2 regions of the Cedecea sp. Ae19-4 genome follow, and region 1 is predicted to be linked to the other one. Evidence: predicted binding sites of a transcription regulator. Region 1 holds the regulator's gene; the other holds the start of a gene.

Region 1 (3,344 bases):
ATCAACCACGCTTTTGGCAGCGTGGAAGCCTTTAAAAAGCAGTTCACCGAAGCGGCCATCAAAAACTTCGGCTCCGGCTGGACATGGCTGGTGAAAAATAGCGACGGCAGCCTGGCTATCGTCTCGACCTCTAACGCAGGTACCCCATTAACAACCGGAGCAAAACCGCTGCTGACCGTGGACGTATGGGAACATGCTTACTACATCGATTACCGCAACGCGCGCCCGGTTTATCTCGACCACTTCTGGGCGCTGGTCAACTGGGAATTTATTGCGCAAAACCTGGCGGGCTGATTTTTAGCGGTTAACCACGAAGGAGGGAAGCAACGCTTTTCTTCTATATACGAGAAGGGCCGCGAAAGCGGCCCTTTGTAAATCAGTGCAGGACGGCGGTTAGCGCCCCGGCAACAATCAGACTCAGTACGATAACCGTAGTCACCACGGAAAACTTCAGATCGGTACTCATCGTAAGCTCCTTTTATTTCCCTACAAAGTGTATGTGGGGTGATTTTCCCACAATTAGCGATAAAAATCCTGCTGGATTTGCACAGATATCGGTTTTCCCTCTTCCACTTTGCCCCGGGATAAGCCAAAATCCTTCGCTAATTTACCGCGTATCGCCCGGCAACGCCCTCCTCCCGCTGTATGTCGCATCCCCGACAGGCCTGCAACCAACGTGTTGCCCCAGGAGTTAGCGAAGGCAAACGTTTAACACATGAGTTATCAGGAGTTTACGATATGGTCTGGAGTGACATCTAATGGCAACGATTAAGGACGTAGCGAAGCGCGCAAACGTTTCCACTACCACTGTGTCACATGTCATTAACAAGACCCGTTTTGTGGCGGAAGAGACACGCAACGCCGTCTGGGCAGCCATCAAAGAGCTGCACTATTCGCCTAGCGCCGTGGCTCGCAGCCTGAAGGTCAACCACACCAAATCCATCGGCCTGCTTGCCACCTCAAGCGAAGCCCCTTATTTTGCGGAAATTATTGAATCCGTTGAGAACAGCTGTTTCGCCAAGGGCTACACCCTGATTCTGGGTAACGCGCACAACAACTTTGAAAAGCAGCGCGCTTACCTGTCCATGATGGCGCAAAAACGCGTGGATGGGCTGCTGGTCATGTGTTCCGAATACCCTGAGACGCTGCTTTCAACCCTGGAAGAGTACCGCCATATTCCGATGGTGGTGATGGACTGGGGCGAAGCTCGTGCGGACTTTACCGATTCCGTGGTCGATAACGCCTTCCACGGCGGCTACCTTGCGGGCCGCTACCTGATTGAACGTGGCCATCGCGATATCGGTGCTATTCCGGGTCAGCTGGAGCGAAATACCGGCGGCGGCCGCCATGCAGGGTTCCTGAAGGCGCTTGAAGAAGCCAATATCAAAGTGCCGGATAACTGGGTGGTTCAGGGTGATTTCGAACCAGAGTCTGGTTATCGCGCCATGCAGCAACTGCTTAACCAGCCGCATCGCCCTACCGCCGTTTTCTGCGGCGGCGATATTATGGCGATGGGTGCAATTTGCGCCGCAGACGAAATGGGGCTGCGCGTGCCGCAGGACATTTCTATCATCGGCTACGACAACGTGCGCAACGCCCGCTATTTCTCTCCAGCGCTGACCACAATCCACCAGCCGAAAGAGCGTTTGGGCGAAACAGCGTTTAACATGCTGCTCGACCGCATCATTAATAAGCGCGAAGAGTCGCAGACGATTGAAGTCCATCCTCGTCTGATTGAACGCCGCTCGGTTGCCGACGGCCCGTTCCGCGATTACCGCCGCTAAGCCTCTTCGGGGCCGGGAATGTGTTACCCGGCTCCTGCAGCCACTCCTGATTCATCGTCTCACTGTCACCCAAATAGTCCAGCAGCCAGCTCAAAGCGGGCGAAGCATCATCCTGCCGCCAGGTTAAGCAGCAGGCCGCGTCCGGGAATGGATTCTCCAGCATCAGCTCTTTCCAGTCGCCCCTGACGAGCCACGGCTGGGCAATGTGCGTCGGCACCATACCAATGCATAATCCCGCCGTCAGGCAATCCGCCCCCGACGCCCAGTCCGGCACCACCACGCGGCGTTGGTTGTCCAGCAGCCAGGTAATGCGCTTGGGTAACGAACGGGATGTGTCTTCCAGCACAAGGGATGGCCAGGGACGAATGTCATCATCCAGAATGATACCTTCCCGTTGCGCAAGCGGATGGTCAGCGGAAACCACGCAGCGCCAGCTTAGCGCCCCCATGTCCCGAAAAGCGTAACGCCCCCCGACCGGGATAGCCTGCGTGGCGCCAATCGCCGCCTCAACTCGCCCGTCGGCAAGCGCATCCCACACGCCGTTGAACACTTCCTGGGAAACCCTTAACTCGATATCCGGGAAATGACGATAAAAATCCAGCACCAGCTGGCGAGTACGCTCAGGTTTAACGATATTGTCTACCGCAATGGACAGGTGCCCACGCCAGCCGTTGGCTATCTGCTGGCACTGCTGGCGCGTTGCCATCATTTTTTTGATAACAGACCGACCTTCTTTGAGAAAAAACGCCCCGGCGGCGGTCAGTTCAACGTCCCGATGACGCCGTTCAAACAGCGGCACGGCCAGCCACTCTTCAAGCTGACGCACCGTGTAGCTGATGGCAGAAGGCACGCGATGCAGCTCCAGGGCTGCACCGCTAAAGCTGCCGTTTCGCGCCACGGCATCAACCACTTCCAGCGAATATTCAGACCACATATTTCTGCCTGCAAAAAATTTGAATGCAATTTGCAAATATTAGCGTTTCACAAGCGGTTTTGCACTCCGTAGACTCCTGCCCCGTTAACCTGCTATCAAAATCAAGAGTGAAATATGCAACCATCAAAGGGATTTCTTATCTGGCTTGCGGGGCTGAGCGTGCTGGGTTTCCTGGCCACCGACATGTACCTGCCCGCCTTTGCCGCCATTCAACAAGATCTGGGTACCACCGCCTCCGCCGTGAGTGCCAGCCTGAGCCTGTTCCTCGCCGGCTTTGCTTTTGCCCAGCTAATCTGGGGCCCGCTTTCCGACCGCTTCGGGCGTAAACCTGTGCTGTTGATTGGCCTGGCCATGTTTGCCGCCGGCTGTATCGGAATGCTTTGGGTGCAGGATGCCACCACGCTGCTGGTGCTGCGCTTTGTTCAGGCCGTGGGCGTTTGCTCAGCCGCCGTTAGCTGGCAGGCCCTGGTGACTGATTATTATCCCGCCAACCGCGCTGGCCGCATTTTTGCCACCATCATGCCGCTGGTCGGGCTTTCTCCGGCGCTGGCCCCGCTGCTCGGCAGTTGGCTGCTGAACCATTTTGAATGGCAGGCTATTTTTGCCGTGCTGTTCGCCGTCGCTTT
Region 2 (3,344 bases), 880 kb from region 1:
CCGTAATAGCGTTAAGCGTTTGATAAAACCGCAGCCTTCGAGCTGCGGTTTTTTTTCGTCCGGTGTTTTTCTCCTGACAGTATGGTGTCAGGAGGGGGCCAGTAGACTCGTGGTTACTGACAACACAGGAGAAAAACAATGAGCACACTTATCAACTGGTTTGAGATCCCCGTTACCGATATGGCGCGAGCGGTCGCTTTTTACCAACGAGTACTGAACGCTGAATTTCGTCGCGAAACGATAGCCGGCGTGGAGAATGCTGTATTTTCGTATAACCAACCGGCCACCGGTGGTTCTTTAGTGAAAGGGGAGCGGTTTGTGCCTTCTGCGACAGGCGCGGTGATTTATCTTTATACGCCCGATATTGTTAAAGCATTACAGCAGGTAGAGATGGCGGGAGGCCGGCTGGACTTTGGTCCTCAGGTGCTGCCCTATGATATCGGCACGATTGCGTTAATGATCGACAGCGAAGGCAATCGCGTTGGGTTGCATCAGCCTGTTTAAGCCTCAATACTGACGCTAAAGCCTGCCGCTCGGGCAGGCCTTATTTTTTCCGGAACATCCATGAGCCGAAGAGCCGATCGATTATTTCAGATAGTGCAAATCCTACGCGGCAGGCGCCTGACGACGGCTGCACAGCTTGCCGAACGGCTGGAAGTCTCAGAGCGGACTGTCTACCGCGACATTCAGGATCTTTCTCTCTCCGGCGTGCCGATAGAAGGGGAGGCTGGCTGCGGCTATCGCCTGCTGGCCGGGTACGATCTTCCACCGCTGATGCTGACGACCGGAGAGGTGGAGGCGGTGATTGCGGCGTTAAGAATGGTGCAAACCTGGAGCGGAGAAACGCTGGCGAAATCTGCCGAGTCCGTGCATGAGAAGCTTCTCGCAGTGCTCACCCCGGAAAAGCGTCGGGTTGCCGAACGTAGCCGTATAATTTCGCCTAATTTTAACAAGTTTCCGCAGGTGAAAGCCCGGTTCGATCTGTTTCATTCCGCCATCGACAAATGCCAGGTTGTTCATTTGCTGTATGAGGATGAAAAAGGGGAATTGACGGAGCGGGATATTCACCCTCTGGGGCTGTCATTTTGGGGAGAGGTCTGGCTGCTGGTGGCCTGGTGCGAGGCTCGGAATGATTATCGTAGCTTCAGGCTGGATCGCTGCCGGGATATTCATTTAACAGGAAATGTGTTTCAGGAGCGACACGATCGTTCTCTGCAGGCTTTTATTGCCCTTCAGAAGGCCAAAGGTTACCTGCCTGAGAAATAAAAAAACCGGCCAGCGGGCCGGTTTTTTACAAGTGGTGGCGATTAGAAGTTGTAACCGACAACCACGTAGTAGCCGAAGCCGGTCGACTTCACGCGTTCGTTCATGAAGAACGGCTGCTCGCCATCTTTCCACTGGCCGCCGTTATGGAAGTAACGGGCCACGAAGGAGTAGTGCAGGTGATCGTAGTTCAGCGACAGGATGTGGCTGGACGCAACGGAGTTATTGGTACGGTACTGCTCGTTGCCCAGGTCAGAGTCCCAGTCAACGTTGGTGAAACCGATATAGCTCAGCTTACCGCCCCACAGGGAGGTAATCGGCACGAAGTATTTCACCTTGAAGCGGTAGCCATCCCACTCGTTTTCGTTAGACGCACCGTAGTTCTGCCACTGGTACTTGGCATACACGTTCATCGACAGGCTCATTGGCAGGCCGGTATCGATGTCGGTACCCAGACCCATGTACCAGGTGCTCTGGCGATTAGCCTGGTTACGACCCATGTCGTAAATGTAGTTGTTCGCGAAGTACCACTCTTTGAACGGACCAAAGCTCAGGTCGGTCCCGGTCAGCTTGTCGATGGAGAAGCGAGGTTCGATTTCCATAAACAGTGGGGAGCCGTGGTTCCAGATCCCTTTCGCCTGAGTGTTGCCGCCGAAGAAGACTGGCGCATCCACGTAGCCGTAGAAATCGAACCAGTCTTTTTTGGCGAACGCTTCATATTCCAGGTAGGTATCGTTGCGCAGCTGCGGCCCGAAACGGGTGTGATAGCTGCCGACAACGTTAACGCTCTGGTGCCACCAGTCGGAGAGGTATTCGCTGTTTTTTGCTTCTTCTGCGCTGGCAGAGAAAGAGCTGGAAAGTGCCAGAACGGTGCCGGCTGCCAGAATAATTTTTTTCATATTTTTAGCCACTGTTTACGTAATTTTGGTGCGATGCGGATGTGAGATGTCATCCCTGGCCGCCGGTCTCAGGGAAGGACCTTTGCAGCGCGACTATTATAGAAATCCCTGCTCACAAAAATATGTTCTATTTCACATTCTTCTCATATGCGTAATCGATTGCGTTCACGTTTGCGCACATTAAAAACGGCGTGATTGTACCTGCTTCGACAAATTACGCAAACGTATGCCCAGTTGTTACATGTAAGTGTGATATGGATCACTATAAAGACGAGATGATAACAGGGGGTTTGCTTCACATATTGTGCGGGGGGTGTGAAAGAGTGTGACAGGCGCGCCTCGCCGGAAAATGTCTCTTAGCCATCTTTTGCTTTCACATTTTTGCGGATGAGTGGGGTGACTTCAGCCCTCACCCCGGCCCTTTCCCGGAGGGAGAGGGGGAAAACTGCCGATGATTTATTCCCTCTCCCTTTTAGGGAGAGGGTAAGAAGCGAAGCTGTGGTTGAAGCGAGCGCCGGACAAGGGGGCGAAAGAATTATTGCGCGGGTGCTGGCTGTGCGGAAGAAACTGGCTGGATATCATGAACGCGCACAAACCCTAATTGGTCGGGCGTGATGCCGGACAGGCGAAGCGGAATCGACACGTCGCTTGGGGCGAGAATGCTGGCCGGGGCGTCTATGGACTGCGTTTGCACGTTAACTTCCTGGAAACTGTCGGTGGTGCCCTGGATCTGCCCCCATTCTACTTTGCCGCTAAATGCCGGCAGCGGATCGTTGGATTCTCCCTGAATCAGCAGCGTGGCGCGGGTGCCGTTGGCTTCAGCCGCAACGTTTGTCAGCGACATTTTCAGGTTACCTATCTGGCTGTTGAGGCGCGCTGCCGTGTTTGAACCCGGTAGCAGATAAACGCCGCTGGTCGACTTCGCGTTCAGGGCATTCTGCTGGGTCAGCCTCACCGTTTGCTGGCTAAGTTTAGTCATTTCCTGATTTAACGAACCAATTTGACTGCGCATCTGACGCACTTCAGTTTGCTGGGCACAAGCGGTCAGGCTTATCAGGCTTGAAACCAGGATAATTCTTAAGTAAGTCTTTGTCATGGTTAGTTTTTCCTTGCTAAGGTTCGCTGATTTAAGCGTAGTTCTTCGCGCTTGAAAAGTCATATTTGATGTTGCAGTGTCGGCGC

What was found. The regulator PurR, encoded in region 1, represses purine synthesis genes. The targets are predictions, from matches to a motif close to CANGCAAACGTTTGCNTG.
Region 2: the regulator PurR is predicted to act here: its motif matches at 2,378-2,395, upstream of AAIE02_RS01090 (nucleoside-specific channel-forming protein Tsx).

The regions. Positions count from the first base shown of each region.
Region 1 is NZ_JBCHWG010000001.1:1,122,861-1,126,204, reverse strand. Features, by position in the region: gene sodB (superoxide dismutase [Fe]) at 1-294, shown strand, start outside; gene cydH (cytochrome bd-I oxidase subunit CydH) at 377-466, opposite strand; gene purR (HTH-type transcriptional repressor PurR) at 759-1,784, shown strand; gene punR (DNA-binding transcriptional activator PunR) at 1,687-2,718, opposite strand; gene punC (purine nucleoside transporter PunC) at 2,833-3,344, shown strand, end outside.
Region 2 is NZ_JBCHWG010000001.1:241,870-245,213, forward strand. Features, by position in the region: gene secF (protein translocase subunit SecF) at 1-6, shown strand, start outside; gene AAIE02_RS01080 (VOC family protein) at 139-504, shown strand; gene AAIE02_RS01085 (helix-turn-helix transcriptional regulator) at 565-1,266, shown strand; gene AAIE02_RS01090 (nucleoside-specific channel-forming protein Tsx) at 1,308-2,162, opposite strand; gene AAIE02_RS01095 (SadB/YajI family lipoprotein) at 2,698-3,258, opposite strand.